4 regions of the Massilia sp. LMS1-1-1.1 genome follow, and region 1 is predicted to be linked to each of the others. Evidence: predicted binding sites of a transcription regulator. Region 1 holds the regulator's gene; each other region holds the start of a gene.
What was found. The regulator FNR, encoded in region 1, switches genes on or off when oxygen is low (the NO sensors DNR and NnrR bind a similar motif). The targets are predictions, from matches to a motif close to TTGATNNNNATCAA.
Positions count from the first base shown of each region.

Region 2: the regulator FNR is predicted to act here: its motif matches at 5,079-5,092, upstream of ubiU (ubiquinone anaerobic biosynthesis protein UbiU).
Region 3: the regulator FNR is predicted to act here: its motif matches at 4,572-4,585, upstream of MRBLMS1_RS10550 (universal stress protein).
Region 4: the regulator FNR is predicted to act here: its motif matches at 6,136-6,149, upstream of MRBLMS1_RS15005 (universal stress protein).

Region 1 is NZ_JBFPNG010000023.1:761,786-769,418, reverse strand. It holds gene ccoP (cytochrome-c oxidase, cbb3-type subunit III) at 1-65, shown strand, start outside; gene ccoG (cytochrome c oxidase accessory protein CcoG) at 70-1,452, shown strand; gene MRBLMS1_RS18475 (FixH family protein) at 1,599-2,123, shown strand; gene fnr (fumarate/nitrate reduction transcriptional regulator Fnr) at 2,127-2,885, opposite strand; gene MRBLMS1_RS18465 (response regulator) at 3,125-6,205, shown strand; gene MRBLMS1_RS18460 (TOBE domain-containing protein) at 6,273-7,040, opposite strand; gene MRBLMS1_RS18455 (sulfate/molybdate ABC transporter ATP-binding protein) at 7,066-7,633, opposite strand, start outside.
Region 2 is NZ_JBFPNG010000012.1:500,663-508,295, reverse strand. It holds gene aspT (aspartate-alanine antiporter) at 1-726, opposite strand, end outside; gene MRBLMS1_RS12235 (substrate-binding periplasmic protein) at 1,000-1,869, opposite strand; gene MRBLMS1_RS12230 (heavy-metal-associated domain-containing protein) at 2,119-2,382, shown strand; gene ubiT (ubiquinone anaerobic biosynthesis accessory factor UbiT) at 2,401-2,928, opposite strand; gene ubiV (ubiquinone anaerobic biosynthesis protein UbiV) at 2,948-3,850, opposite strand; gene ubiU (ubiquinone anaerobic biosynthesis protein UbiU) at 3,978-5,015, opposite strand; gene MRBLMS1_RS12210 (hypothetical protein) at 5,178-5,594, shown strand; gene MRBLMS1_RS12205 (ribonucleoside triphosphate reductase) at 5,713-7,461, shown strand; gene nrdD (anaerobic ribonucleoside-triphosphate reductase) at 7,458-7,633, shown strand, end outside.
Region 3 is NZ_JBFPNG010000012.1:122,106-129,738, forward strand. It holds gene MRBLMS1_RS10530 (histidine kinase) at 1-31, opposite strand, end outside; gene MRBLMS1_RS10535 (serine hydrolase domain-containing protein) at 196-2,304, shown strand; gene MRBLMS1_RS10540 (glycine zipper domain-containing protein) at 2,491-3,045, shown strand; gene MRBLMS1_RS10545 (hypothetical protein) at 3,242-3,601, shown strand; gene MRBLMS1_RS10550 (universal stress protein) at 3,622-4,488, opposite strand; gene phbB (acetoacetyl-CoA reductase) at 4,657-5,403, shown strand; gene MRBLMS1_RS10560 (TraR/DksA family transcriptional regulator) at 5,566-5,946, opposite strand; gene MRBLMS1_RS10565 (VOC family protein) at 6,057-6,476, opposite strand; gene MRBLMS1_RS10570 (hypothetical protein) at 6,561-7,034, opposite strand; gene MRBLMS1_RS10575 (hypothetical protein) at 7,019-7,633, opposite strand, start outside.
Region 4 is NZ_JBFPNG010000023.1:1,226-8,858, reverse strand. It holds gene MRBLMS1_RS15040 (aminodeoxychorismate/anthranilate synthase component II) at 1-478, opposite strand, end outside; gene trpE (anthranilate synthase component I) at 480-1,976, opposite strand; gene MRBLMS1_RS15030 (phosphoglycolate phosphatase) at 2,246-2,950, opposite strand; gene rpe (ribulose-phosphate 3-epimerase) at 2,950-3,624, opposite strand; gene apaG (Co2+/Mg2+ efflux protein ApaG) at 3,789-4,163, shown strand; gene MRBLMS1_RS15015 (hypothetical protein) at 4,189-4,335, opposite strand; gene mltA (murein transglycosylase A) at 4,385-5,611, shown strand; gene MRBLMS1_RS15005 (universal stress protein) at 5,644-6,081, opposite strand; gene MRBLMS1_RS15000 (MFS transporter) at 6,219-7,520, opposite strand; gene MRBLMS1_RS14995 (enoyl-CoA hydratase) at 7,597-7,633, shown strand, end outside.

The sequences.
Region 1 (7,633 bases):
CCAAGGTACACGTGCTGTCGGCGTATGTCTGGAGCCTGTCGAATCCTCAGACGCCCGTGAAATGATGTAATGGAACCTCAAGTCATCAAGATGTATGCGGCCCGCGAGCAGATCTACCCTCGCGAGGCCAAAGGACGCTACGCTACCTGGCGATGGGTATGCGTATGGCTTACCCAGCTCGCGTTCTACGGCTTGCCGTGGTTGACCTGGAATGGCAGGCAAGCCCTGCTGTTCGACTTGACCACGCGCAAGTTCTACATTTTCGGCGTCGTGCTGTGGCCCCAGGATTTCATCTATCTGGCGGCCCTGCTGATCATCTGTGCGTATTTGTTGTTCCTCGTCACGGCCATTGCCGGACGGGTGTGGTGCGGGTTCTCTTGCCCGCAAACGGTATACACGGAAATTTTCCTGTGGGTCGAACGCCGCATCGAGGGCACGCGCAGCGCGCGCATGGCCCTCGACAAGCAGGGCCCGTCCGTGCGCAAGGCGTTCAAGAAGACGGCCAAGCACGTGGTGTGGGGCGCCATCGCCCTGTGGACGGGCTTTACCTTTGTCGGCTACTTCACGCCGATCAAGGAACTGGCGCAATCGGTGGTCACCTTGAATTTCGGTCCCTGGGAATGGTTCTGGGTCTTGTTCTACAGCCTGGCAACCTACGGCAACGCGGGCTGGCTGCGCGAGCAGGTGTGCAAATACATGTGCCCCTATGCGCGCTTCCAGAGCGCCATGTTCGACCAGGACACCCTGATCATCACCTACGATGCCAAGCGCGGCGAACCACGCGGCGCCATGAGCAAGAAGGCCGGCCACAACGACAAGCTGGGCGATTGCATCGACTGCACCCTGTGCGTGCAGGTGTGTCCGACCGGCATCGATATCCGCAACGGCCTGCAGTATGAATGCATCGGCTGCGCCGCCTGTGTCGATGCCTGCAACAGCGTGATGGACAAGGTCGAGCGGCCGCGTGGCCTGATACGCTACAGCACCGACCATGCGATGGAAAACAACTTCAATTCGAAGCAGATACGCCAGCGCGCCATGCGCCCGCGCGTCTTGATCTACACTTCCATCCTGGCCCTGATCATCATCGCCGTATGTACCTCGCTGGCCCTGCGCACGCCCCTGAAAATGGACGTGATCCGCGACCGCGGTTCGATGGGACGCGAAGTGGAAGACGGCATGATCGAAAACGTCTACCGCCTGCAGATCATGAACACGTCCGAGCAAAGCCAGCACTTTAAAATCAGCGCTTCCGGCTTGCCGGGCCTGACCTTGCTGACGCGCGAAGAAGTGACCTTGCAGCCGACGGAAACGCTGGGCTGGCCGATCCGCCTGCGCGTGCCGCACGGCGTGGGCGAGAAGGGGTCGAACAAGATTGCGATCGAATTGCAATCGCTGGACGACCCGTCGCTGCATGTGCGTGAAAGCGCGGTCTTCATCGTGCCGCGGTAATGTTGATTCGGGGTCGGACCCTCTGGGTCCGACCCCGGTATTTCGCCGTAGGGGTAGCATTCAATATGCGGTAGGTTTACTGTATTTTCAACCCAGAAGCAAAAGCTGGGGTCAGACCCAAAGGGTCTGACCCCAAGGAGAACAAAATGTCCGACAGTCTGAAACTGCAGCCTCCCGTTGCACCGTGGTACAAGCACCGCTGGCCATGGCTGCTGATGATCGGTCCCGGCCTGTCCGTGGTCGTCGGCAGCTTCATGGGCTATATCGCGTTTACGCAACCCGATGCGCTGGTGGTGGGCGATTATTACAAGCAGGGCAAGGCGATCAATCAGGATTTGAAGCGCGACACGATCGCCAGCGACCTGGCCATGGATACGAGCCTGTCGTACGACGTGGCGCAAGCGCGCCTGACCGGTTCCGTGCACAGCTTCGGCAAGGCTTATCAGGGACCGCTGCAGCTGCACCTGGCGCATGCGACCCTGCCGGAAAAGGATATCAAGCTGCTGGTGCAGCCCGATGCGGCCGGAAATTTCTCGGTGCCCCTGCCGATGCTCGAGCGCAGCCGCTGGCAAGTGCTGGTGGAAAACGACAAGCGCGAGTGGCGCCTGTCCGGCATCTGGACCTGGCCCGTGCAGCGCAGCATCGCGCTGCATGCGGATGAAGAGCTATAAAGCTTATTTGCAGACGTCCGTGCCTGCCGTAATGGCTTTCAGCTTAGCAGGCTGCAAGATCTCGATCTCGCGGTTCGACACGCGCAGCCAGCCTTCCTTCTTGAATTTCGACAATAAACGGCTGACGCTCTCGATGGTCAGGCCCAGGTAGTTGCCGATTTCCTCGCGCGACATGCGCAGCTGGAATTTGCTGCTCGAATAGCCGCGCGCCTCATAGCGCGACGCCAGGTTGACGATGAAGGCGGCAAAGCGCTGCGTCGCCTGCATATTGCCCAGCAACAGCATCACGCTTTGCTCGCGCGTGATTTCCTGGCTCATCATGCGGTGGAAATGCCGCAGCAGAGTCGGCATATTGCCCAGCAATTGTTCCAGGCTGGAAAACGGGATTTCACACACTTCGCTGTCTTCCAGCGCCACCGCATTACAGTGGTGGCGGTCGGCGCTGATGGCGTCCATGCCCAGCAGTTCGCCGGCCATCTGGAAACCCGTCACCTGCTCCTCGCCGCCCGGATTGATCTGGTAGGTCTTGAAGTGCCCCAGGCGGATCGCGTACAGGTTCTGGAACGAGTCGCCGATGCGGAACAGCGAGGCGCCGCGCACGATCTTGCGGCGGCGGCCGATGATCTGGTCCAGCCTGTCCATGTCGCCCATATCGAGGCCCATCGGCAGACACAATTGATGCATGCTGCAGGTCGAGCATCGCGCACGCAACGCTTCCACGTTCACTGTGGGCAAGGTTGGAGTGATTAGCGCTTCAGTCATGTCGGTACCTTTTAGAAAATGCAACAACAAGTTTACTGCATACCGGGTTGCCGTGTGCCAATTTCACCGCAATTTCGCTGAATAAACGACGTTCCGACTTTAATTATATGGCAACATCGTCAAAAGCCCATGCGGGTAGGGGCTTTTGTGCGGCGGCGCTTGCCAAGCTGGGGTATTGATAGGAAAATTCCTGACAGCATTATCTGCCGCCTGTGCCGCCCGGTACTGAAAAGGAAATCATGAAGCCTCTCGGCATCAAAGCAAAAGTCGCGCTGGCCACCAGCCTGACCTCGATCGCCATGATCGCGCTGGTCACCATGATACAGGTGCAGCACATGCGCGACGACTTCACCCGAGTACTGCTGAGCCAGCAGTCATCCCTGATCAGCCGCACCGCTGCCGAGCTCGACGACAAGCTGGGCATGCTGCTGCAGATCGTCACCCTGACGGCCAGGCAGCAGCCGCCGGAACTGATGGCCCAGCCGGCCCAATTGCGCGAATACTATTCGCGCCGCTCGATGCTGGTGCTGTTCGACGACGTGCTGGTGCTCGACGCGCAGGGCGCCGTCGTGGCCGACATGCCGGAAGTGGCGGGACGCACGGGCATCAACGTTGCCGAGCGCGAGTATTTCCAGACCGTGCTGCGCACGCGCCAGCCCATGATCACCGAACCGATGCTCGGCAAATCGAGCGGCATGCCCATCGTGCAGATGGTGGCGCCCGTGCTGGCCGCCGATGGCCAGGTGGCCGGCGTGGTGATCGGCGTGCTGCGCCTGTACAAGGACAACCTGCTGGGGCGTCTGCGCTCGGAAAAGATCGGCAAGAGCGGCTATTACTTCATCCTCACGCGCGGCGCCGTGCCGCGCTACGTGCTGCATCCCGATACCAGCCGTTTGCTGCAGCCGCGCCAGCCGAGCGCCAACCTGACGACGACCCAGCTGCTGAAGGAAGATGGCGAAGGCAGCATGGTCAGCACGAACAGCCGCGGCATCAAGGCCGTCAACAGCTTCAAGCGCCTGAAATCGGTGAACTGGCTGCTGGCCACCTCGCTGCCCGTCGCGGATGCCTTCGAACCGTTCGATGGCGTGCTGTACCGGCTGGTGCTGTGGAGCATCCTCGCTTCGCTGCTGGCCGCCGCCGTGCTGGGCTGGGTCACCGTGCGCCTGCTATCGCCGCTGGTGCGCCTGCGCAACACCCTGCTGGCCCTGCGCACCAGCGGCAGCCGTTTCACCCCCGTGCCGGTGCAGCAGCGCGACGAGATCGGCGAACTGACGGAAGCGTTCAACGGCCTGATGAGCGAGCGCGACCGCCTGCAGCAGGAACTCGAATCGCGCGCGGCGGAACTGGAGCAGGAACGCGACCGGGCCGAGGCGGCCAACCGCGCGAAGAGCGATTTCGTGGCCAACATGAGCCATGAAATCCGCACGCCCCTCAATGCCGTGCTGGGCATGGTGTATTTGCTGGGTAATACCAAGCTCGACACGGAACAGCGCAAGTATCTGACCATGGTGCGCGTGGCGGGCCAGTCGCTGCTGGGCATTCTCAACGACGTGCTCGACTATTCGAAGATCGAGGCGCGCCGCATGGAACTGTCGCCCGTCGAATTTGACCTCGACGAAGTCATGAATACCCTGGCCACGACGATGACGATGAATGCGGGCGAAAAGGAGCTGGAACTGGCCATCGCCGTCGAGCCCGACGTGCCGCGGCGCCTCGTGGGCGACGCCCAGCGCCTGCAGCAAATCCTCGTCAACCTGGCCGGCAACGCCATCAAGTTCACGGAGAGCGGCGAAGTGGTGGTGGCCGTCAGCCTGGCCGAGAGCAAGAGCGAGAGCGGCCGCGCCTGGCTGCGCTTCGAAGTGCGCGACACGGGCATCGGCATGACGGAACTGCAGCAACAGCAGCTGTTTGCCGCGTTTTCACAGGGCGACCAGAGCATCACGCGGCGCTTCGGCGGCACGGGCCTGGGCCTGGCCATCAGCAAGCAGCTGATCCACATGATGGGCGGCGACATCGCCGTCGCCAGCAGCGAAGGCAAGGGCAGCCGCTTCTGGTTCAGCGTGCCGTTCGAGATGCTGGCGCAGCCGGCCGAAACGCGGCGCACGCCAGCGCTGGGCCAGCTGCGCCTGCTGGTGGCCGACGATAACCGCACCACGCGCGAACTGATCGTCAAGCTGATCGAGGCGTGGGGCTGGCTGGCCGATGAAGTCGATTCCGGCTTTGCCGCCATCGAACTGTACCGCGAGCGCCTGGCGCAGCAGCAGCCGTACGACGTGGTGCTGGCCGACTGGCACATGCCCGTCATGGACGGCCTGGCCACGGCCAAGGCCATCCGCCAGGCGGCCAGCGGCCAGCGCCAGCCCATCGTGGTGATGGTCAACGCCTTCGCCCGCAACCACCTCGAGGAAATCTCCAGCGCGGCCGAGGCCGACGTCGTGCTGATGAAGCCGATCACGGGATCGAGCCTGTTCGATGCTCTGCATCAGGCGCTGATCACGAAGAACGACGGCGGCGAGCAGCGCATCCTGCACCAGCCGCTGGGCACGGAACTGGCCGGCGTGCATTTCCTGCTGGTGGAAGACAATCATTTGAACCAGGCCGTGGCGCGCGGCATCCTCGAACACATGGGCGCCACCCTCGACGTGGTGGGCGATGGCTTGCAAGCCGTGGAACGGCTGCGCACGGAAGCGCTGCGCTACGACATCGTGCTGATGGACATGCAGATGCCCGTCATGGACGGTTTCAGCGCCACCCACATCATCCGCACGGAACTGCGCCTGAGCCTGCCCGTGATCGCCATGACGGCCGGCGTGCTGGCGTCCGAGCGCGAGCGCTGCATGACGGCCGGCATCAGCGACTTCATCGCCAAGCCCGTCGTGGTGGAAGAGATGATGGAAGTCATCCTGCGCCACCTGCCCAAGCGCCCGCAAGTGCAGACGGCCGAGCCGGTGCGCGTCGCCGATGAGGAAGTGTTTTCCATGGCGCCGCTGATGCGCGTGATGGGACGCGACGCGAAGGGGCGCGGCGTGCTGCGGCGCATGGTCGAAGACGCGCTGAACAAGGGCATGACGCCCGTGCGCGACGCGGAAACGGCCTTGCAGGCAGGCCGCCACAGCGACGTGGCGCGCATCCTGCACAGCGTGCGCGGCTCCGTGGGCACCCTGGGCACGAAACGCCTGATCCGCGCCGCGTTCGCCACCGAGGAAGCGATCGACGCTGGCCGCCTGGACGAAGTCCCAGGCCTGCTGGCGCACACGGCGCAGGAGCTGGAACTGGCGCTGGCGGCGGCGGCGGATTGGTTGTCGCGGTTGAAGGATTAGGCCTGCAACGTAAAGCTGGGGTCAGACCCGCCGGGTCTGACCCCGGAACTTTGCTCAGCGCCGCCGTTTACGCCGGTACACCGAGGATCACACTAGATGCTTTAAACATCGCCGTCACGCTGCCGCCAAGTTCGATACCCAGGTCCGTGCTGCTCTGATTGGTGATGATGGCGGCGATCGTGCCGCCGCGCGGCAAGTCCAGCACCACTTCCGTGTTGACGGCGCCCGTCTGCACGCGCGTGACCGTGCCGGCCAGCTGGTTGCGGGCGGAAAAGCGCGCGCCTTCGCTGTCGGCCACGAGGATGATGGACGAAGCCTTGATCAGCGCAAACGCTTCGGCGCCAGGCACCAGGCCCAGGCTTGCGCTGCTGCCCTGCGTGACGATGGCCACGATGTGCTGGCCACCCGGCAATTCCAGGGTGACTTCATCGTTGACGGCGCCCTGTTTCAGTTCGGCCACCTTGCCCAGGAATTGATTGCGTGCCGTGGTTTTCATGGCCATTCTCCGTATGAGTAAAAGATCGTCGGCGATGCCTTCGGCCTGGCTGCCCAGCTGGCGCAGGTAGCGGGCATGCTCGCGTTCGATGATGCGGAAATTGTCGACCAGCTGGCGTCCCCGTTGCGTGAGCCGCGTGCCGCCGCCGCCCTTGCCACCCGTCAGGCGCTCGACCAGCGGTTCGCCGGCCAGGTTGTTCATCGCGTCGATGGCGTCCCAGGCTGCCTTGTAGCTCATCTTTACAAGCTTGGCCGCCTGCGTAATGGAACCGCATTCGGCGATGGCGCCCAGCAATTCCACCCTGCCGGCGCCGCCCAGGTTTTCTCCGCCCACCATCATCCATACCGAGCCTTGCAAGCCGATTTTATCCAATACGTTCACCCAATGCCATGTGGTCTTCCCTGTTATCGATCTGTCCGTCGCGCAAGTACAGCACGTGCTCGCCCAGGATGCGCGCATCTTCCGGATCGTGCGTGATCAGGATCATGGGCACGTCCAGGCGCTGTTGCCACTGGCTCAGTTCCAGCCGCATTTTGACACGCAGGGCCGGGTCGAGGGCGGCAAACGGCTCGTCGAGCAGCAGCGCGGACGGCTCGGCCACGAGCGCCCTCGCCAGCGCCACCCGCTGGCGCTGGCCTCCGGACAACTCGTCGGGGAACTGGTGCGCCAGTTCCTGCAAGTGGAAGGCGTCGAGCCAATGCTCGACCTTCTGCAATTTTTCGCGCGCGCGCGGATTGAACCATCCCCGGCTCAGGCCAAAGCCCACGTTCTGGCGCACCGTCAGGTGCGGGAACAGCGCGTAATCCTGGAACAGATAGGCGACGTTGCGCTGCTGCGGCGGCAAATTGATGCCGGCGGCCGAGTCGAACAAGGTGCGCCCGTTCAGGCGGATATGGCCTTCGTCCGGCGTGAAGAGGCCGGCAATGGCTTTC
Region 2 (7,633 bases), on a different contig from region 1:
GCGGCCCGCGAAAATATGCTGCAAGGCGTCGAGACGGCGTCCCGCGCCGCGGCTGATGCGGTACGCGCGGCCCACCATTTCCGGCGTCGCCTGCACGCCGTCGCCATCGGTCTGCGCGCCGCCCATCTTTTCCCACAATTTATCGGCTTCCTCGCGCAAATTGACGCGCAGCAGCAGTGGAAAAATCTGGCTGGTGACGATGACGATGGCGATCAGGCCGAAGATATACGTGATCGAATACGCGGTGACCACGTTGGCCTGCAGCTCGGCGATGCGGGCAGCCGGCAGCGCCAGCTTCGAGATGGCGTCCGTGGCCGTGCCGACGACGGCCGATTCCGTCGCCGCGCCCGCCATCATGCCAGCCGCCGTGCCCTGGTCCAGGCCCAGGAAACGCGTGGCCAGCAGCACCAGCGCCAGCACCACCACCACTTCGATCAGGCACAACAAGCCCAGGCGCAAACCCTTGGCGTTGAGGTTGGCAAAGAACTGGGGACCGCCCGCATAGCCGAGGGCAAAGATGAACAGCATGAAGAAGACATTCTTGACGCTGGCGTCCAGGGTGATGCCCAGCTGGCCGATCAGCAGCGCGGCGATCAGGGTGCCGCACACGCCGCCCAGCTGGATGGGACCGAAGCGTATCTGCCCTACCCCGTAACCGAGCGCCAGCGCCAGGAACAGGGCCAGTTCCGGCACCTGGTGCAATACCGACGTGATCGACTCGAGCATGGGCAAACCTTCGAAAAGATAACGGATGGTTACAAGGGAACAGAGCGTTCGGCGGCTGGCGGCAGCTGGCTGTTGAACGGGCGCACGGATCCGGCACGGCACCGGCGTATCACCGCTTGTGCTGGGAACGTATTGCAAAAGTGTTGCAACGTGGAATTATGTTCGGCGAAAATTTTATAAGTGTCAACAGGTGTTCTGTTGAACTCGCTTTGCGTTTCATCAAACATCATGCGCACGATTGAAGCGCCTGTTTGACACTGATCAATAAAACTATTAGTAATGTTTTGGACGATACCAAAGTGCTTTGCGCGCCAGAGGCGTCTCTTCGGGCAGGTCCGGATTGACCAGCTCCAGCACGTGGCGCCGGGACAATTTCAAACCATCGGCGAAGCGGCCGAAATGGCGCTGGAACAGCTGCGCGAAACTGCCATCGGCCAGCATTTTCTCCAGCCCGATTTCAATATGGCGCGCCAGTTCCGGCCGGTGCTTGCCGACAAAAAAGTACAGCGCGGCCGGGTAGCGGATGACTAGGTGAGTATCGAGCGCCAGCGGCAATTGCGCATGGCTGGCCAGCTCGCTTTGCGCCTCGATCACGGAACGGGGAAAGTAATCGATGCGCCCCGCCGCCAGTTGCTGGAACAGGCCTTCATAGGTGCTCGAGGTATTGAGGCGCAAGCCGTTCGCCTGCAGGATGGCGGAATCGGGCCAGTCGCTCATCTGGCCGGCCGACAGCCGCGCCAGGGCGGCGATGCTGCGCACGTCGCGCAGCAGCTGCCGCTGGCGCGCCCGGATCAGGGCCACTCGCCAGCCGATCAGGCCGCGGTCGATGGGGATGCGCACCGGCAGCAATTGCGTTTCGCGCGCGCGGCTCGTCATCGTCCAGACGACGTCGACGCTGCCCGACGCCGTGGCGATCTCCTGCATGGCGCGCGTCTGCACCATGCGCAGCGCGGAGCGGCGCAAGGCATAGGCCTGGCCCGAACGGGCCAGCGCCTGCAGCAGCAGGGCCGTCACATAGCCTTGCTGCGGATCATCGATCGCCTGGTGGCGCGGATACACGAGCGGCAGCGGCGACGACTTGCCGGCGGCGGCAGCGCCCAACGGCCACAGGGCGGCAAGCTTGAGCAGGGGGCGGCGCTGCATGGCCCCTCCTTTCCAGCGCTTTCATCAGCGTTCTTATCAGAATGACAGTATCGCGCAGCAGAGTACGCTTGTCGACTGGAATACGGCAACTGTGTATAAAACAACAGCACTTTCAGGCTGGCCAGCAGCGGTTGAAATTAATCCAGATCAATAAAACCGCAAATAGAAAATAAATCTTGCGTGCGGCTCTGGACGGCATGCTTGCCCCTCGCCTACGCTCTTTTTTTATCTGAAAAACAAGAGGAACCCATGCAGACAGCGCGCTTGAATATCATTGGAATGGATCACGAAGGCTGCGCCGACAGGCTGACGGGCGCGCTTGAAGCCGTCACGGGCGTGGCGACCGTCTGCGTCTCGCTGGCGCGCCACGGCGCCAAGGTGCAATTCGACGAACGCCTGGCCACGCAGGAACGCCTGCTGGCCGCCGTCAACGACGCCGGCTTCATGGGCGAAGCGACGGATGAAGTACAGCTGGCCTCGTGCAGCGGCGCCTGCGGCCACTGCCGTCATTGAAGCCCGCCAGCTTCCAACTTACCCTCCCCGCGCGCCCCGGTCGCGCAAATGCGCCAGCACGCGGCGCGGTCCCAGCGCCTGCAGGTCGAACGGCGGCAGCTCGATGGCGTCGAGCGTATTCTTGAACAGCAAGCCCAGCTCCGTATCGCCTTCCAGGCTCAAACGGCGGCTGAAGAACAGGGTGTCCGGATCTTCCTGGCGCCGCGCCAGCAGCATCAAATCATGCACGCTGGCGGCGATGCACAGATCCGGCACGTCCACATAGCGCTCGGCCACGAACACCGTTCCCTGCCACTCGAAATCGAAGGCGATGCCCGCGTCCAGCAACCGCAGGCGCAGGCTGCGCCCTTCCAGGCTGCTTCGCACGTCGTCGGGCAATTGCGGCGCCAGCAGGCGGTTCAAGCCCTGCACGAACAGCCAGGAGGCGGGATACGGCGGCAGCTTGGACAGCAATTCGGCCAGCGGTTCGGGCAGCCGGTATGACGCGGCGGGCTTGCTCGTGCCGGGTTTGGCGGGGACGGGCAATCTTTCCAGTTGGTCTTGCATGTGCTTCCTTTCGATGCGTTCAATGGGCGGCGTGCTGGTGCTGTTCCATGCCGGGCTGGCCGTGCCAGTAGCCGTCGCAAGCGCCGGCCGGCTGGCAAGCCGCCAGCTGGGCCTGGGCGCCGATGCCGCTGACCTGGCCGCGGCGGGCGCGGTCGAAGATGGCGATGACTTGTTCCGTATGCATGGCTTGCGGGCTGATGCGCGCCACGGACACGCCCATGTCGCGCATGGCGTCGAGTTCGCGCACCAGGTTGTAGACGAGTGCCGACTGCGTCTGCGTGCCATTCAACACGAGGAACGGCACTTCATCGCGCGTGCGCAGCAGCAGGCCGTCCGGCTCTTCCAGGCAGCTGTAGCCGCAATCGTCCTTCGGCAGGTTGCGGTTGCGCGCCGTGAAGCAACGCGCGGAAAACGCCAGCGGCATGCGGCCGTAGGCAAATACCTCCGTCTCCAGCCCTTCCGGTTTCTGGCGCTGCATCTCGGCCAGCGCCGTCTGTCCCATTTCCAGCGGCATTACCCAGCGCCGCGCGCCCAGGCGCGCCAGCAGTTGCAAGCTGGGGCCATTGAACAGGTTCAGATGGGGGCCGGCGACGAAGGACGTGCCCTTTTCCATGCAGTGCACGGCGCCCATGTCGTTGGCCTCGACGCCGTAGCGGCCATTGCCCGTGATGCGGCGCAGGGTCGCCAGTTCCGCGCCCGCCTCGATCAGCGCCTGCGTCGACAGCACCACTTCCTTGCCGGCGGCGGCCAGCATGTCGGCGATATCGAGCCAGTCGGCCAGGCGCACCTCGTGCCGGCGCGAGCAGACGGTTTCGCCCAGGTAGACGATATCGACGGCCGTGGTCGCGATCTGCTGGTAAAACTCGAAAACGGTGGCGCGCGGCCAGTAGTAGAGCAAGGGGCCCAAAGAGAGTTTTAACATGCCTTTTCCAGTATTTTTAAAGTTGACAAAACTGTAGCGAGCGGCCTGCGGCGAGGCCGAGAAACGCAGCTGTGCCAGAGCACAGCGAGCATCGCAGGCCGCGCCCCGTGACGCGCAGCAGGTTTTGCTATTTCCAGGAGCGGTGGTAGGCACCTAATGTGTGCTGCTGGCCCTCGGCCAGCTTGTCCATGGACGCCATCCAGGCCGGTTTGACGGCGTAGCGCGCATTGCCTTCGCGGCAGGCGTCGATCGCTTCGCGCCACACGCGCGTGACCTGCGCCACGTAGGCGGGGCTGCGCTGGCGTCCTTCGATCTTCACCGCGCGCACGCCCATGGCGATCAGCTGCGGCAGCAGCGCCAGCGTGTTCAGGCTGGCCGGCTCCTCGATCGCGTAATACTCTTCGTCGTTGACTTCGAAACGTCCCTTGCACAGGGTCGGATAGCTGGCGTTTTCGCCTGGCGCATAGCGGTCGATCAGCACGCCGTTCAGGCGCGATTCGAGGCCGTTCGGCGTTTCCAGCCAGCGCACGGATTTCGCCGGCGAGCACACGCCGTGCGTGTTCGGCGCCTCGCCCGTCGCATATGACGACAGCGCGCAGCGCCCTTCGACCATCACGCACAGGCTGCCGAAGCCGAAGACTTCGATCTCGACTTCCGTCTTGGCGATCAGTTGCTCCACCTGCGCCATCGACAGCACGCGCGGCAGCACGGCGCGGGCGATGCCGAAGTGTTCATGGTAAAAATTGATCGCTTCATAGTTGGTGGCCGAGCCCTGCACGGACAGGTGCAAACGCAGTTGCGGGTGGTGTTCGCTTGCATACGCCATCAGGCCCGGATCGGCCACGATCATGGCGTCGATGCCGGCCTGCGCGGCGCGGTCGATGGCGCTGCGCCACACGGCCCAGTTGTGCGGCTGCGGATAGGTATTCAGCGCCAGCAGCACCTTGCGTCCATATTGGTGGGCATAGCGCACGCCCTCGGCGATGGCCTTCTCGTCGAAATTGAGGCCGGCGAAATTGCGCGCATTGGTGGCGTCGCGAAAACCGAGGTACACGGTGTCGGCGCCATTGTCGACGGCCGCTTTCAAGGCAGGCAGGCTGCCGGCGGGGCAGACCAGTTCCAGCGGTCCGGCCACGCGGGTGGCGGTGGTTGATTCAAGCATCATGGTGTTCACAGTCCTGTAGCGGCTCAGGGTGCAGACTATAGCCCCGCCCTTACCGCCCAGTCCTTGACGCAGGTGAAGGAATGCATGCATGGCTGGCGCGCGTTCAACTTGCTTGACCTGGCTGTAAAATGCCCCACTTTTCTTCCTCACCGATTGCCCGCCATGCCCCGCAAACCGCTGCTGCTATTCCTGCTCACCCTGTTCCTCACCGTGCTGCAAATACAGTGGGCTTCGCCCGCCGACGGCTATGTCGAAGAAACGCTCTCCGTGCTCTCGCCCGAGGCGCTGGGCGTCTGGGCCGGCGTGCTGCTGCTGTTCCTGCAAGCCGTCTTCGCCCGCCGCGCCATGCCCGTGCTGCGCCAGGCCGCCATCTGCACGGGCCTGCTGGCCGTCTACTGGCTGCTGGCGAACTACGTCACGTTCGACGCGCGCGTGGCCAGCTGGAGCACCTTCTCGGCGCGGGAAATCTGGGCGCACGTGCTGCCCGCCTCCGTCGTCAGCATCGCCGTCTGCGGCGCCATGTACTTTGGCCTGAGCTGCTTCATCCCGCGCCTGGGCCGCGCAAAAAAAAGCCGCTGACGCGCTTTCTTCACCTGCATCAAGGATTCATCACGCAACTGCACGCGCCCTTTGACGCCACTATATTTAGTGATTAATCTCCATAAAAACACCGCATGTTGTGTTTATTGGAGGTTTCATGACGAAAAATGCAGTTTCCCCCACACGCGGCCAGGTCGACGTCGCCGCGTCCATCAATGAATACCTGGACCGGCGCGACTGGCGTGTCAACGCCAACGCCAACCAGGGCTACTCGCTGGGCGGCCTGATACTCAACGTGTCGGGCAAGGTCATCGCCAACTACTGGCTGGACCAGGTGTATCCGCCGGAAGTGGGCGCGGCGCACCGCGAAGCGGCGCTGCACATCCACGACCTCGACATGCTGGCCGGCTATTGCGCCGGCTGGTCGCTGCGCACCCTGCTGCACGAAGGCTTGAATGGCGTGCCGGGCAAGATCGAATCGGGCCCGCCGAAACACATGTCGAGCGCCATCGGCCAGATCGTCAATTTCCTCGGCACCCTGCAAAACGAGTGGGCCGGCGCGCAGGCGTTCAGCTCCTTCGACACCTACATGGCGCCCTACATCCGCAAGGACAGCCTGCGCTACGAAGACGTGCGCCAGTACATGCAGGAGCTGATCTTCAACCTCAACGTGCCATCGCGCTGGGGCACGCAGACGCCGTTCACCAACCTCACCTTCGACTGGGTCTGCCCGGACGACTTGCGCGAGCAGATTCCCGTCATCGCAGGCCAGGAGATGGCCTTCAGCTATGGCGAGCTGCAGGCGGAAATGGACATGATCAACCGCGCCTATATCGAGATCATGATGGCGGGCGACGCCAAGGGCCGGGTCTTCACCTTCCCCATCCCCACCTATAACATCACCGAGGATTTCGACTGGCACAGCGACAACGCGGAACGCCTGTTCGAGATGACGGCCCGCTACGGCCTGCCCTACTTCCAGAATTTCATCAATTCGGAACTCAAGCCGAACATGATACGTTCCATGTGCTGCCGCTTGCAGCTGGACTTGCGCGAACTGCTCAAACGGGGCAATGGCCTGTTCGGTTCCGCCGAGCAGACGGGTTCCCTGGGCGTGGTCACCATCAACTGCGCGCGCCTGGGCCACTTGTGGCGCGGCGACGAGCCAGCGCTGATGGCGGACCTGGACCGCCTGCTGGAACTGGGCAAGACCAGCCTGGAAATCAAGCGCCGCACCATCGAGGAACTGATGCAGCAAGGCCTGTTCCCATACACGAAACGCTATCTGGGCACCCTGCGCAATCACTTTTCCACCCTGGGCGTGAACGGCATCAACGAGATGATCCGCAACTTCAGCGGCGACGCTTACGACATCACGGCGCCGGAAGGCCATGCGCTGGCCGTGCGCCTGCTCGACCACGTGCGCGCCCGCATGGTGCAATTCCAGGAAGAGACGGGCCATATGTACAACCTGGAAGCGACACCGGCCGAAGGCACGACCTACCGCTTCGCCCGCGAAGACCGCAAGCGCTATCCCGCCATCCTGCAGGCGGGCACGGTCGACAATCCGTATTACACGAATTCGTCGCAGCTGCCTGTCGGCCATACGGACGACCCGTTCGAAGCGCTGGAATTGCAGGACGCGCTGCAGCGCAAGTACACGGGCGGCACGGTGCTGCACCTGTACATGACGGAAGCGCTGTCCGACGCCAACGCCTGCCGCGAATTGGTGAAACGCGCGCTGAGCCGCTTTTCGCTGCCCTACATCACTGTCACGCCCACGTTTTCCATCTGCCCGCGCCACGGCTACCTGGCCGGCAAACATGAATTCTGTCCCACCTGCGACGCGGAACTGATCGCCCGCAAGCAGTCCGATCTCGCTCACCCACTCAAGGAAACGCCATGAACGCACGTCCCGACTTCACTCCCGCCATCACCCTGCTCGACACGGAACGCCAGCGCTGCGAAATCTGGACGCGCGTAATGGGCTATCACCGCCCCGTCGCCTCGTTCAACATCGGCAAACAGGGAGAGTTCCACGAGCGCCAGTATTTTACGGAAGCGAGCGCCCGCGTGGG
Region 3 (7,633 bases), on a different contig from region 1:
GGTAGCGGAAGCAGGAGGGCATGGCGGGCATTGTAGCTGCTCATTTGCCAACCCTTTGCAACATTTTCATCATTGCCGGTGCTGTTCGTGCCGGCCACGTGCATTTCGTGCACGGCTCGCCAGCAGTGTGTAAAAGACACTTACCATGCATCAGCGCCGTGCTGTGGACACGGCCCTCACCATGGAATCATGACTATGCAAAGCAAGACTTGTTTCGCCGGCGCGCTGGCGCTGTTCTGCGGCGCGGCGCAAGCCGCTTCCGCTCCCGCTTCTGTTCCCGCTCCTGCTCTGGCCGCGCGCCTGGCCGATTTCGACGGCTGGGTCGCTCAGCGCATGGACAAGGCACGCATCCCGGGCGTGACCGTCGGGTTCAGCCAGGGCGACGTGGAATGGGTCAAAGGCTATGGCTATGCGGACCTGGAAAACCGCGTGCCGGCCACGGCCCGGTCCAGCTACCGGCTCGCGTCCGTCACCAAGCCCATGACGGCGGTGGCCATCCTGCAACTGGTGGAGCAGGGCAAGATCGACCTGGATGCGCCCGTGCAAACGTATGTGCCGTATTTCCCCGTCAAACCGTTTCCCGTGACGGTGCGCCAGTTGCTGGGCCACCTGGGCGGCATCGACGCCTACCGTAACAGCAAGGCGGAAAAGCACTTCAAGGAGCACAAGGATACGCGCCAGTCCATCGCCGTCTTCGAGCGGTTCGACCTGATCGCCGAACCGGGCACGCGCTTCCGCTACACCAGCTATGGCTACAATTTGCTGGGCGCCGTCATCGAGGGTGCCTCGGGCGAAAGCTATGGCGGCTACATGCGTCGCCACGTGTGGGAGCCGCTGGGCATGGACACCATCGTGATGGATGACCCGGACACCGTGATTGCCCATCGCGTGCGCGGCTACCGGCTGGCCGGCAAGGAATGGAAAAATGCGGAATTCGTCGACATCAGCAGCCGCTTTTCCGCCGGCGGCACGCGCGCCAGCGTGCCCGACATGCTGGCGTTCGGCAGGGGCGTGCATGAAGGCAAGATACTGTCGGCGGCCAGCGTGGCCGCCATGGTGCAGCCGATGGCCACGCGCGCCGGCCGCTTGACGGACTATGGCATGGGCTGGGAAGTCGTCCCGACGGGCGGGCGCTATGCGATTGCCCACAGCGGCCAGCAGCCGGAAACCGTCACCTATCTGTACAGCTTCCCCTCGCGCAAGCTCACCATTGCCGTCGCCGCCAATCTCGAGCGCGTCAATCCCGAGGCGTTCGTGCAGCGCCTGTTCGAAGTCGTCACGGGCGAACCGTGGCAGCTGAACACGTATATCGCCGATGCGGGCGCGCAGCGCGCGTATCAGGTGGCGCAAGGCATGTTCGAGGAGGGCAGGGCGTATGCCGAGCGCACGGATCAACCGTATGCCGATGTGGCCGCCACGCGCGAGGCATTTACGCAAATTAACCGGCAAGCGCTGGCGCCCGATGCCAGGGCGGCGCGCGCTTACATCGACGCGGCCCGCCATCCCGCAGGCGGCCGCGTATTTCTCACGGCCGGTGCCAGCATGGCCAGGCAGTTGCGCGAGGCCGGTGTCGACCTGAATCAATACGCGCGCGGCGGCGCGCTGGCGTTTGCGCGCGACTATGTCCTGTTGTCGCAAGGCACAAAGGCCGGCGCCTTGCCCCGCTTCGATCCCGTTTTCGAGCAAGCCATCGTGGCCCTGGCTGGCAGCTGGGACCGCACGGCCGCCATCGCCTGGCCGGCCGCGCCCGCTTCCATCGCCGCACGCGATGGCCAGCTGCGCACGGCCTTCCGTGGCCAGCGCGCCTATCCCGATTTCGTGCCCGAGCTGCAGGAACTGGCGCAAGCGTCGGCCGCGCGCGGCGAGGTGGAGGCGGCGCTGGCGGCCAGCCGCCTGGCCGTGGAACTGTATCCGCTCAGCGACCGCGCACATGCGCTGCAAGGCTTGACCCTGCTGAGCGCCGGCAAGACGGAAGCGGCCCTCGCCGCCCTGCGCCTGGCGCTGGAGCGCGATCCGCTCGGTGCGGCCAGCCCGGCGGCGCTGAACCTGGAAGTCTACCGCTTGAAAGGCAGCGGCGCCGTGGCGCAAGGCATGGCCGTGCTGCAGGCGGCCGTCAGCCTGCATCCGCGCGACGCGAATCTGCAGGACAGCCTGGCCGAGTTTTATGTGGAGCAAGGCTTGCGCCCGCAGGCCGTCGAGGCATATCGGCAAGCGCTGCAGCTCGACCCCCGCTATCCGGGCGCCGTGGGCGCAAAAGCGGCGATCATCCGCCTCGGTGGCGAGACGAAGGCGCTGGCGCCTTAGAACACCTAATGGGCTTTGCGCGCACAACAATTCCTGTCCGATATCCGCAGCCCGTTCGGCGCAGCCGCATGATTGACTGGCTGTGTGCGTAACTGTGTGTGCAAGCGAACGGTATCCTGGCGCCGTCCGGCGCACCCTATCGTAGCGGCGCACGGTGCGCCAGCAGCCGACCAGGAGGGCCGTACCATGTCACGCATCATCGCAGGTCATTTTCAGTTGCAGGAGCAGATCGACGCCGCGCGCGCGGCCCTGAATCAGGCGGGCTTTCCCGACAGCCGCATCAGCGCCTTCTTTGTCAACCAGCCGGGCCAGCATGATCTGCACGCGCTTGGCGGCGACCGCGATATCTCGCCCGGTGCCAAGGAGACGCCGGAGGGCGTTGCCGAAGGCGTGGCTGTCGGGGCCGCCGTCGGTGCGGGCATCGGCGCGGCCACCACGCTGGCGACGGGGCCGCTGGGCCCGGTGGTGGGAGCGCTCGTGGGTGCCCACGTGGGCTCGCTCTACAGTTTCAATAAAATGAAGGACGCGGGCGAGGCCGAGGAAAATGGCGAAAACCGCCGCCAGCCACGCCATCCGGGCATGCTGATCGCCGTGGCGCTGAGCGGCCTTGAGGAGCGCGAACGGGCGCTCGAGACCTTGCACCGGCTCGGCGCCGAGCATATCGAGGAAGCGGAAGGCACGATCGCCAATGGCGACTGGCTGGATTTCGACCCGCTCAGCATGCCCGTGCTGGTGGCGTGAACCAGGGCATCGGTGGCGCAACAGGCATAAATTCCGCGCCGCATGAAATTTAGGTATGATCCTTGTTAGTATTCGTAATTATTGGTAAACAATGCCGACAGGGATAGTTTCCGCGCGCCCGAAGTGACACTGGACCAAGGTGACTGCCTGTAGTACTTGCCTCGCATGCTAACGGGTATGAATAGGAGGTCGCGTCATGACACAGGCATGGTTCATTCTGACACGGGCCGATGGGCGCGACATCTGCGCGCCCTCGCCGGCACAGCTGGCCGATGCGCTGGCCGAGGTTTACCGCGGCGGCGCCGTGGCGCAGGATGGCAGCCCGGCCGCCGTCCTGTTGCGTTTTGGTTACGACGATGGCTTGATGTATCAGGTCGAGGTCGCTAGCGGAGGCGAAGTCACTTTCGAGGAATGGTCGGACCGCGATTGCGAAATCGCCCTGGCCAGTCCGCGCCACATGTCGGCCCTGCCGCAGGACGACGCGCTGCAACTGTGGCAGTGGCTGGCGCAGCGCCAGGTGGCGAAGATCCGCAGCCAGCCCTGGCAGGGCGGCTAGCCCGCCGCTTTCAATACGCCCTAGTGCGCCATCAGCACGGGGATCGTCATGCTTTGCAGAATCGTGCGCGTGACGCCACCGAGGATGGTTTCGCGCAGGCGCGAATGGCCATACGCCCCCATCACCAGCAAGTCGGCCGACAGGTCGGCCGCCTGCGACAGCAGCGCTTCGCCGATATCGCCGCGCCGCACGCCACCGCCATCGAGCAGATGCAGCCGCGCTTCCACGCCGTGGCGCGCCAGGTATTGCGTCAGTTCCGCGCCTGGCTGTTCGCCGTGCTCGGCGGCATGCACTTGGGCGTCGAAGATGGCCACGTGGACTTGGCCGGCGCGCTGCAGCAGGGGCAGGGCGGCGCTCACGGCGCGGCTCGCTTCCTTGCTGGCGTTCCAGGAAATGAGTACATTGCGCGCGGCCGCAGGCGGCGCCAGCAGGGGCAGCGGCGGCGCATACGGCACGATCAGCACGGGACGGCCCGAATGCAGCAGCACATAGGCGGGAAAGTCGCGCATCACGGACGGCGATTTATCCTTGGCATTGTATTGGCTGATGACGACCAGGTCCGCATAGCGGGCCAGCAGGCTGATGCCGCCCGCCGCCTCGTCGTCGAGCACGCGCTGTTCGAACGAGGCGACGCCGGCCGCGCGCACCTGCGCTTCAAAACCGTCGAGGGCGCGCGTGGCCCGGTCGCGCAGGAAGTTCAGATGCAAACTCAGGTTCGGGTCGGCATCGAGGTCGGGCTGGTTCTGGTACAGCAGGCGCGACACGCCCGTCAGCGCCACGCCCGTCAGGTGGCCGCCGCAAGCTTGGGCGATGCTGGCCGCCGCTTCGATGCGGGCGGCGCGCCCGGCGCTGTCGTCGATGTGGAGCAATACGGTCTTGTACGTCATGGCCTGTCCTCTCGCTGTGCAGTAGCGGCCATTCTGGCACAGTCCGGGGTGCCGGCCGCGCACGACTGCATCAGGCTGAGCAATTGATCTGGCGCAAGGCTGGCAATAAAAACTGCTCCTACACTTGATGCCACGCAGAACAACCATAACAAGCGGGGAGAGACAGTCATGAAGGAACAAAAGGTAGCGCTGGTCACGGGCGGCATGGGCGGCCTGGGCACGGCCTTGTGCCGCCGCCTGCATGGGGCGGGCTTTGCCGTCGTGGCCGCGCATACGCCGGACAATGCGCGGGTGGCAAGCTGGCTCGACGAGCAGCAGGCGCAGCAGTATTATTTCCATCCGCTGGCCATCGACGTGACGGATTTCGCTGCCTGCAGCGAGGCCGTGGCCAGCGTGCTGGCGCAATTCGGCCGCATCGACGTGCTGGTCAACAACGCCGGCATCACGCGCGACCAGAGCATGCGCAAGATGGAATTGCCGCACTGGTCCGAGGTCATGCGCACCAATCTCGACAGCCTGTTCAACATGAGCAAGCAGGTGCTCGAGCCGATGCTCGAACATAAATGGGGCCGCATCATCAATATCTCGTCCGTCAATGCCCAGAAGGGCGCGTTTGGCCAGTGCAACTACGCAGCCGCCAAGGCGGGCGTGCATGGTTTCAGCAAGGCGCTGGCGCTGGAAGTGGCGCGCCATGGCATCACCGTCAATACGGTCTCGCCCGGCTACCTGCGCACGCAGATGGTGACGGCGGTGCCGGCCGAGATACTGGAAACGAAGATCCTGCCGCAAATTCCCCTGGGCCGCCTGGGCGAGCCGGACGAAGTGGCGGCCCTGGTCGCTTACCTGGCGTCGGACGAGGCCGCGTTTGTCACGGGCGCGAACATCGCCATCAATGGCGGACAGCATATGAGTTAAGCAAGCGTACAGCTTGCACAGAGGCAATGGCAGTAGAGGAGACCCGTCCACCCAGCCGGCGCGCAGACGCTGGCGGAGGACGGCAGGCAATGGCAGTTACGCTGGAAAACAAGGGCAGGGCAGCGATGCCTTGCCCTTTGTTGTTGCGCAGTCATGCTGCCGTCATGGTATTGGGCGCCGGGCTTTTTCCAGCCGCGTCTGGCAATCGATGCACAGCCGTGCTTCCGGGCGGGCGTTCAGGCGCGACAGGCCGATGGCTTCGCCGCAGTTGTCGCACAGGCCGTAGCTGCCATCGGCAAACTTGGCCAGCGCGTGCTTGATGATGGCCAGCTGCGCCAGCTTGTGTTCGGCCGCTTCGCTGACGAGGGCGTTCAAGGTGCGCACGCTGGCGTTGTCGGCCGGCGAGGCTTCGATTTCATTGAGCAAGGAGGCGCGCGCGTCCGCTTCGGCCGCTTCGTTCTCGATCTGTTCCAGCAACGCCAGCTTGCGTTGCTCCAGCACGCCCTGCAGGCGCTGCAACTGGTCTTGCGGCAATCCATTCATGGCCATCACCCGGTAGAGGTTACTTCCATCATGGTAGTCCAAGATTGGCGGCTCTGCTTGCGCTACCACCCGCGCCGCGTTTGACGCGGCGCAGGCTGGCAGTGGCCGTTCTATGCTGGCTCTTTCAGGCAGTTGACCATCCAGGCAACGCCGAACTGGTCTTTCAGCATGCCGAAGCGCTTGGCCCAGAACGTTTCTTCCATGGGCATCTGGATAGTGCCGTCACGCGCCAGCGCGTCGAAGGCCCGTTCCGCCTCTTCCGGCGTATCGACGGTCAGGCAGATCGAGCTGCCGTGCATGCCCTTGGCGCCATCCTCGGTGCAGCCGCCATCCGAGCCCATCAGCATGGTGGGGCCCAGCTGCACGGAGCCGTGCATGATCTTGTCATACCAGTCTTCCTTGACTTGCTCCTGGCCCGGGGTGCCCCGGAATGGCATCAGACATAGGTCGGTGCCATGCAGGTGCTGGCGGTAGTATTCGAGCGCTTGCGCGCAGTTTCCACTGAATTGCAAATACGGTTCGATACGCATCTTGGTCTCCTCTGGTCATCTTCCCGCAGGCACGATTGCCACGCGGGGGAGGTCCCAGTATAGGCGCTCACCGGCCGATTTCAATCACTCCGGGGCCATCTCTTGCAGGCGCTCACGCACCTTGCCCAGTGTGCTGAGGATGCGCTCCGGATTGCCGGCGAGCACGGCGCTGCCCAGGTGCAACAAGCTCGTCGCCAGGCTGATCCAGTGCCGTACGTCGTCGTTGCGGGCGATGCGCAGGCGCACCGTGTCGAGCAGGCCGCTGAGCTGGCGCTGCGCCGTCTCCAGCCCTGCCACCGTGTGCCCGGCGGCATCGGCATACAGCTGGTTGGCTTGCTGGCGCAAGGCCACTTCCAGGGCGAAGACGGCTTGCGCCTGGCTGTGGCTGATGCCGTCGGCGCCCTGGCTGGCGCGCTTGCGGATGGCGCGCATGACGGCGCCGTGCAGGGTGACGGCCGCCTGCGACAGACTGTCGGCCAATTGCTCGACGCGCATGGCGCTGCTGAGAGCCGCTTCGCGGCGTTCGCTGTTGCTGCTCCTGCCTACCGATCCGTCCATTGTGCCTCCGTGGTGGTGGTGAGGGCGGCGGCGAGCTGGGCGTGTTCGCGCCCCAGTGCCGCCAGTTGCCGGCGCGCCAGGGTATGGCGCAAGCCAGCCAGGCGGTATTCCTCGGTTTTGTTTTGCTGCATGTTTTTCGCCAGCACGGCCAGCAGGCGCTGCTGCGGCGTGTCCGCATACGCGATTTCCACGTCGAGCAGGCCGAGCACCATGTCGCGCTCGTTGTCGCCGCTTTTGTCGTACAGCGCCAGCAAGCTGTCGAGCGCGGCCAGCAAGGCTTGCAGCGGCGCGTCGCCATCGTGCAGCACTTGCGCCAGGTGCGCCTGCTGGCTGGCCGCGCTGCTCAGGCGCGACAGTTGCTGCAGCAACTGGGTATAGGCGCTGACATGGCGGTCGTCGATGCCGCTGTCCGGCCAGGCGCGGATGGCGGCGCCGGCGCCGGCCAGTTCCGGCCGCACGTCATACGCGTCGGCATCGGCCAGTCGGCCCAGCGCCTGCAGGTACAGGCGCACGGCTTGCGCCAGGCGTGCGGCGTCCGCCTGCGCGGCGCGGCGCTGCGCATCGAGCAGGCGTTCGCGCGCGTCTTCGGCCGGCGACAG
Region 4 (7,633 bases), 760 kb from region 1:
ATTCCCGGTGGCGCACGCCCATGATTTCGCCGTCGTCCGTCCACGCCGTCACTTCCAGGCAGGAAGGCAGCGAGGCGCGTTCGATCGCCAAAGAGTGGTAGCGGATCACTGTGAAGGGGCTGGGCAAGCCTTTGAAGACGCCCACGCCCGTATGCGCGATGAGGGAAGTCTTGCCATGCATGACTTGCTTGGCGCGGATGACCTTGCCGCCAAACGCTTCGCCGATGGCCTGGTGGCCCAGGCACACGCCCAGTATCGGCTTCTTGCCGGCGAAGTGCTTGAGCACTTCCACCGAAATGCCCGCCTGCGCTGGCGCTTTCGGGCCGGGCGAGATGCAGATGCGGTCCGGGTTCAGCGCCTCGATCTGTTCGATCGTGATTTCATCGTTGCGGTAGACCCGCACGTCTTCGCCCAGCTCGCCGAAATACTGCACGATGTTGTAGGTGAAGGAGTCGTAGTTGTCGATCATGAGCAGCATCTTAAAACCCTCCATCCAGGCCATCTTGCACTTGTTCGGCGGCGCGCAGTACGGCGCGCGCCTTGTTTTCCGTTTCCTGCCATTCCATTTCGGGAATGGAGTCGGCCACGATGCCGGCCGCGGCCTGCACGTACAACATGCCGTCCTTGACCACGCCCGTGCGGATGGCGATCGCCACGTCCATTTCGCCGCCAAACGACAGGTAGCCGCAGGCGCCGCCGTAGATGCCGCGCTTGGTGATTTCCAGTTCGTCGATCACTTCCATGGCGCGCACTTTCGGCGCGCCCGTCAGGGTGCCGGCGGGGAAGGTCGCGCGCAGTACGTCGAGGTTCGACAAGCCTTTCTTCAAGGTGCCTTCCACGTTCGAGACGATGTGCTGCACGTGCGAGTATTTTTCGATGACCATGCGGTCGGTGACGTGCACGCTGCCCGTCTCCGCAATGCGGCCGATGTCGTTGCGCGCCAGGTCGATCAGCATCACGTGCTCGGCGATTTCTTTCGGATCGGCCAGCAGCTCGGCTGACAGCGCGGCGTCGCTCTCCGGCGTGGCGCCGCGCGGACGGGTGCCAGCGATGGGGCGCAGGGTGACTTTCTTGCCGCCACCGGCCGTGTTCTCGTTGCGCACCAAAATCTCGGGCGAGGCGCCGATGATCTGCATGTCGCCGAAATTATAGAAGTACATATACGGCGATGGGTTGAGCGAACGCAAGGCGCGGTACAAAGTCAGCGGCGAGTCGACATACGGTTTGCGGATGCGCTGGCCGATCTGCACCTGCATCAGGTCGCCCGCCATCACGTATTCATGCGCCTTGGCGACGGCCTTCAGATAGTCTTCCTTGGAAAAGTCGCGGATGGTTTCCGTGCGCACGGAAGCGCTGGTGACGGGCGCATCGACACCGCGGCGCAGCATCATGCGCAAATCCTTCAGGCGCTGCTGCGCTTTCGAAAACGACTCGGGCTGTGTCGTATCGGCGTAGACGATCAGGTAGAGCTTGCCGGACAGGTTGTCGATGACGGCCAGTTCTTCCGTCACCATCAGCTGGATGTCGGGCAGCTTCAAGTCATCTTTCGGCGCGCCGCCGGCCAGTTTTTTCTCGATGTGGCGCACGGTGTCGTAGCCGAAGTAGCCGGCCAGGCCGCCGCAGAAGCGCGGCATGCCGGGGCGCAGGGCGACCTTGAAGCGCGACTGGTACTGTTCGATGAAGTCGAGCGGATTGCCTTCGTGCTCTTCGATCACGACGCCGTTCTTGACGATTTCGGTGCGCTTGCCATGGCTGCGCAACACGGTCGTGGCGGGCAAGCCGATGAAGGAATAGCGGCCGAAGCGTTCGCCGCCGACGACGGATTCAAGCAAAAAGGTGTTCTTGCCGCCTTGCTGGGCCTGTGCCAGTTTCAGGTACAGGGTGAGCGGTGTTTCCAGGTCGGCGAACGCTTCCGCGATCAGGGGGATGCGGTTGTAGCCTTGCTGGGCCAGCGATTTGAATTCGAGTTCGGTCATGTTTCTCTCCATGCCGTCAGGGTATGCGTGTGCATGGTGCACAAACCCTGCGGTGGGTTATCAAAAAACTTGCCGGGGCACGCAACATGCGCAATGTGCGCAAACTATACGGGTGCAGCCGGCAGCAATCGTAACGGCTCGGCCCTTAAGCCTGCCAGGATTGCCAGCGTCGCCAAAGCCAGGCCTCAATCGAGCCGGTTTGGGTGACATTGTGTTTTTTGATGAGAAACGTGTTCACGATATGGTGGTGGGTTTGGTCAGTATGCCGGTTAGTTTTGCATGCTAATAAAACGGGCTGCTTCGAGCAGTGTCTTTACTATACCATCGGAATCGGTATCGTGTATAGAGTGTCCGTGATTGTAGCCATACGGTACCGTCAGTACGGGGCAAGCCGCAGCCCTGGCCGCTTGCGCGTCATTCGAGGAGTCGCCGATGGCCACCACTTTGGCGGGCGCCAGGTCGAAATCCGCGCACACTTGCAGCAGCGGCATCGGGTCCGGCTTCTTCCTCGGCAGCGAATCGCCGCCGTAGACGATCTCGAAATATTGGTCGAGATTTTTCTGCTTCAGCAGGGGCAGGGCGAAGGCGATCGGCTTGTTGGTGACGCAGGCCAGGCGCAAGCCCGCCGCCTTCATCGCCGCCAGTCCCGCTTCCACGTCCGGATACAGGGTGCTGAACTGGCCGTTGATGGCCAGGTAGTGGCGCTGGTAGCCGTCCATCGCCTGCTCGAAACGCTGTTCCACGCCGGCCGCATCGAAGTCGAGCGCCAGCACGGTGCGGATCAGGTTTTCCGAGCCCTTGCCCACCATCAGTTTGATGGCGTCGGCGCTGATGGGTGCCAGGTCCAGTTCCGCGCGCATGCCGTTGATGGCGACATGAAAATCGGGCACGGTGTCGAGCATCGTGCCATCGAGGTCGATGATGGCGGCGCGCACGCCGGCCAGTACGTGGTCTTTCACCGTGCCCGCTTGCATCAGGCGCCCTTGACGGCTGCCAGCTCGGCGCGCATGGCGTCGATGACGGCTTTGTAGTCTGGCTTGCCGAAGATGGCCGAGCCGGCGACAAAGGTGTCGGCGCCGGCAGCGGCGGCAGCGGCGATGTTGTTGATCTTGATGCCGCCATCGACTTCCAGCATGATGTCACGGCCCGATTCGTCGATCATGCGGCGCGCTTCGGCGATTTTCTTCAGCGCCTGCGGGATGAAGGACTGGCCGCCGAAGCCTGGATTGACGGACATGATCAGGATGATGTCGATCTTGTCCATCACGTGTTCCAGGTAGTGCAGCGGCGTGCCCGGGTTGAATACCAGGCCCGATTTGCAGCCATTGTCGCGGATCAGCTGCAAGGAACGGTCGACGTGATCCGACGCTTCCGGGTGAAAGGTGATGATGTTCGCGCCAGCCTTGGCGAAATCCGGGATAATGCGATCGACAGGCTTGACCATCAGGTGCACGTCGATGGGCACTTGCACGTGCGGGCGGATCGCTTCGCACACCAGCGGGCCGATGGTCAGGTTCGGCACATAATGGTTATCCATCACGTCGAAGTGGATGATGTCGGCGCCGGCGGTAACGACGTTGCGCACTTCCTCGCCCAGGCGGGCAAAGTCGGCGGACAGGATGCTGGGAGCGATACGGAATGTAGTCATGGTGGAGTAGCCAAAGGATAGAAAATGCGAAGATGCGCTATTTTACGCTTGACGCCGCTGCCATGCCTCATTGAAGCACGATGAAACACAGAATACACGGCGCGCCGTGGCCTATGCGGCACACGCGCCGCCATAATGACTGCAATGTCTGAATAGGAATGACGATGGCGACTTATGAATTTACGGTAACGGTCAAGACGCAATACCTGCCCGAGCAATCGGCACCGGACCAGGGGCGGCACGTGTTCAGCTACACGATTCGCGTCGTCAACACGGGCACGGCTGGCGCGCAACTGATTTCGCGCCACTGGGTCATCACGGATGCGAACAACAAGGTGGAAGAGGTGCGCGGCCTGGGCGCCGTCGGCCACCAGCCGCTGCTGCAGCCGGGCGAACAGTTCGAATACACGAGCGGCACCATGCTGGGCACGCCGCAAGGCTCGATGCACGGCGAGTATTTCTGCGTGGCCGAAGATGGCCATCAGTTTGAAGCGCCGATTCCCGAGTTCGTGCTGTCGGTGCCACGCACCCTGCATTGACGCAACGCCGGGGGGCTTGCGCCCCTTACTTCAGTTTTTCGGTGCTGTCCTGTTCTTCGCCGAGCTGCTTGCGCGCCGGTGGGACGGGTTTTTTACCCGAATACATGGTCCACCAGACTATAAATGCCAGCAAGAAGAACGCCATCAGCGCCTCTATCATCAAGATCCACATACGCACCCCTATGTTATTTACCCGCAGCTTAGTATTTACCCGCCGTCTGTTGACACGCGGTAGTCTACCCGTTTCAGTCGGCGCCGTCGCGCTTGCGCTGTCCGCCTGTACCACGCCGCCCGCGCCGCCCGCTGCCAGCGGCAAGGCGCCGCCCATCGCGCCGACCGTCGTCAGGCCAGTTCCGGCCAAGCCGGCCGACGCCAAGGACGCCGCGGATGTGGCGGCGCCCACCTTCGTGCCCGCCAAATTTTCCGCCTTGCCTGGCTGGGCCCGCGACGACATGCGCGCCGCCTGGCCCGCCTTCATGGCTTCGTGCGGCGTGCTTGTGAAACGTCCGGACTGGAAGGAATCGTGCACCATCGCGCGCCAGGTCAATGCCGACAGCGACAAGGCCATCCGCCTGTTCTTCGAGACGTTCTTTGTGCCGAATCAAGTCATCACCGCCGATGGCGCCAGTACCGGCTTGGTGACCGGCTACTACGAGCCGCTGCTGCACGGCGCGCGCAAGCGGGGCGGTCCATACCAGACACCGCTGTACAAGGTGCCCGACGACCTCGTCTCGGTGGATTTGTCCGGCGTGTATCCGGAATTGAAGAACATGCGCTTGCGGGGCAAGCTGGTCGGCAAGAAAGTGATCCCGTATGCGACCCGCGCCGACATCGAGCGCGCCACGTCCGTCACGGGCAAGGAATTGCTGTGGGTGGATGATGAAGTCGAAGCCTTCTTCCTGCAGGTGCAGGGCTCCGGCCGCGTGCAGCTGACCGATACGCAGGAAACCGTGCGCGTGGCGTACGCGGACCAGAATGGTCATCCGTATAAATCGATCGGCCGCTACCTGGTCGACAAGGGCGAGCTGACCCTGAGCCAGGCCTCCGCGCAGGGCATCAAGGCGTGGATCGCCGGCCACCCCACGCGCAAGGATGAATTGTTCAACGCCAATCCCAGCTATGTCTTCTTCAAGGAAGAGCGCCTGCCCGATCCGAAAGTGGGGCCGAAGGGGGCGCTGGGCGTGCCATTGACGCCGCAGCGCTCGGTGGCCATCGATTCGCGCTTCTTGCCGCTGGGCGCGCCCGTGTTCCTGTCCACCACGCAAGCCAATAGCGAGATTCCCATGCAGCGCCTGGTGATGGCGCAGGATACGGGCGGCGCCATTCGCGGGCCTATCCGTGTTGATTACTTCTTTGGTTTTGGCGCGGAAGCGGCCGAGAATGCGGGCCGCATGAAGCAGAGCGGCGCCGTGTGGGTGTTGTTGCCGAAGCAGGCGCCGGCGCGCTAGGGAAAGCGTCGCCGGGCAGTTCGTGGTGTCGCTTAGCGCAAGACCATCACTGGCAAGTGGGTATGCGCCAGCACTTTTTGCGTTTCGCTGCCCACGAACAGCTTGTTCAAGCCCTTGCGGCCATGCGAGGCCATCAGGATGATGTCGCAATGGTAGGTTTGCGCTGCATTGACGATTTCATCGTGCGGGCTTGGCGACACGGCGACCACGCCTTCGAAAGGTACGCCGGCGGCGCGCGCCGCTTCGCCGATCTTGTCGATGGCGCGTTGGGACGCTTCCTGCATCTGCTGTTCATACAGGCTGGCGTCGAGCACGATGCCGCCGTCCGCCATCGGCGAGAACGGAAACGGCTGCACCACGCTGATGGCGACCAGTTTGGCCTTGTTCAATTGGGCGAAGGCGAGGGCGGTCTCGGCGGCTTTGTCGGACAGCGGCGAGCCGTCGGTGGGAAATAAGATGGTGTTAAACATAGCGTGCTCCTCAAGTGATGTAAGACAGCTTATGGATTTACATCAATTAAAACCTTGATATAAATCAAACCTCACAGGCTTTGGCGTGAATAGTGTCGCCAAGGCAATCTTTTGCCAGTGTATTCCCGTTCACCGCTTCAGGTGCGCACGCTACGCAGCGGCGTGCCCCACACCATGGCCACCGTCAACACGATGCTGCCGGCCGCGATGCAGGCCAGGCCATTGCGCACGCCAAAATGTTCCGCTATCCAGCCGGCGGCCAGCGCACCCAGCGGCGCCGTGGCCACCGTCAGGAAGCGCATGGTCGACGTCATGCGACCCAGCATGGGGTCGGGTGTGACTTTCTGGCGCAAGCCCAGGTAGGGAATAAAGAACAGCATCACGCCGCAATCGAAAAAGAACATCAAGATGGCATACGCCACGGCGCTGGCGGCCGCGCTGCCGAACAGCGCGGCGGGTATCGTGGGCGTCAGGGCAAAACAGAGCGAGGTCGATGCCAGGCCGATCAGGATGGTGCGGCCGGCGCCATAGCGCTTCGTCAAGGGCTTGACGATGAAGGCGCTGAGCAGGACGCCGGCGCCGCCGAGCATCTGCGTCATGCCCAGCACGCCCGGACTCATGCCCAGGTCGCGTGTGGCGAACAGCACCGTCAAGGCCATGCTGGCGTAAAACAGGAAGTGCCAGATGCCGGCGCCCCAGGCCAGCGCGCGCAGCAGCGGTTCGCGCCAGACGAACAGCAAGCCGTCGGCGATGTCGCGCAAGGCGTGCTTGTCGGATGGAGCAGGGCGCGGGTCGCGCACGCTCATGGCGCGCAAATTGCAAACCGAAATCAGATAGCCGCACGCCGTGCACAGGATGGCGACGGGCGCCGACAGCACTTGCACCAGCACGCCGGCCAGGCCGGGACCGATCAGGCGCGAAGCCGATTCGGTGGCGGCAAATTTCGACTGCGCATCGATCAAGCCATCGCGGCCCACGAGGAAAGTCAGAAACACCTGTTCGGCGCCGCCACCGACGACGAAGCCCGTGCCGATGATGAAGCCCACTATATATAACCATGGCATCGACAGCACGCCGCACCAGTAAGCCACGGCGACGCTGGCCAGGGCCAGGCCCGACATGCTTTCGCTGAACAGCATGATCGGGTGCTTGCTGCGCCGGTCCAGCAGCACGCCGACGGGCAAGCCGAAGAGGGCGAACGGCAGCGCCTGCAGCGCAACCAGCACGCCCATCTGTTCCGGCGTCGCATGCAGCAAGAGCACCGCGCACAGGGGCAGGGCCAGCGAGGTGATCTGGGCGCCGAAGCAATTGAGGCCGTTGCTGAACCACAGGCGGCGGAAGTTGACGCTGGCGGCGCTGCCGTCGCCGCGCAGGTAGTGGGCGCAATACTGGAAGAGGGAGGAGAAAATATGCTGCTCGATAAAAAAGATCGGGCTCACAATAATAGCAGCGCACCTGCCGCGCCGCTGCCGTTAGCCGCTACAATCGTTGCACCGTTCATCGAGAGGAGACACCATGCAATACGAAGACCTGATCATCGATATCCAGGACA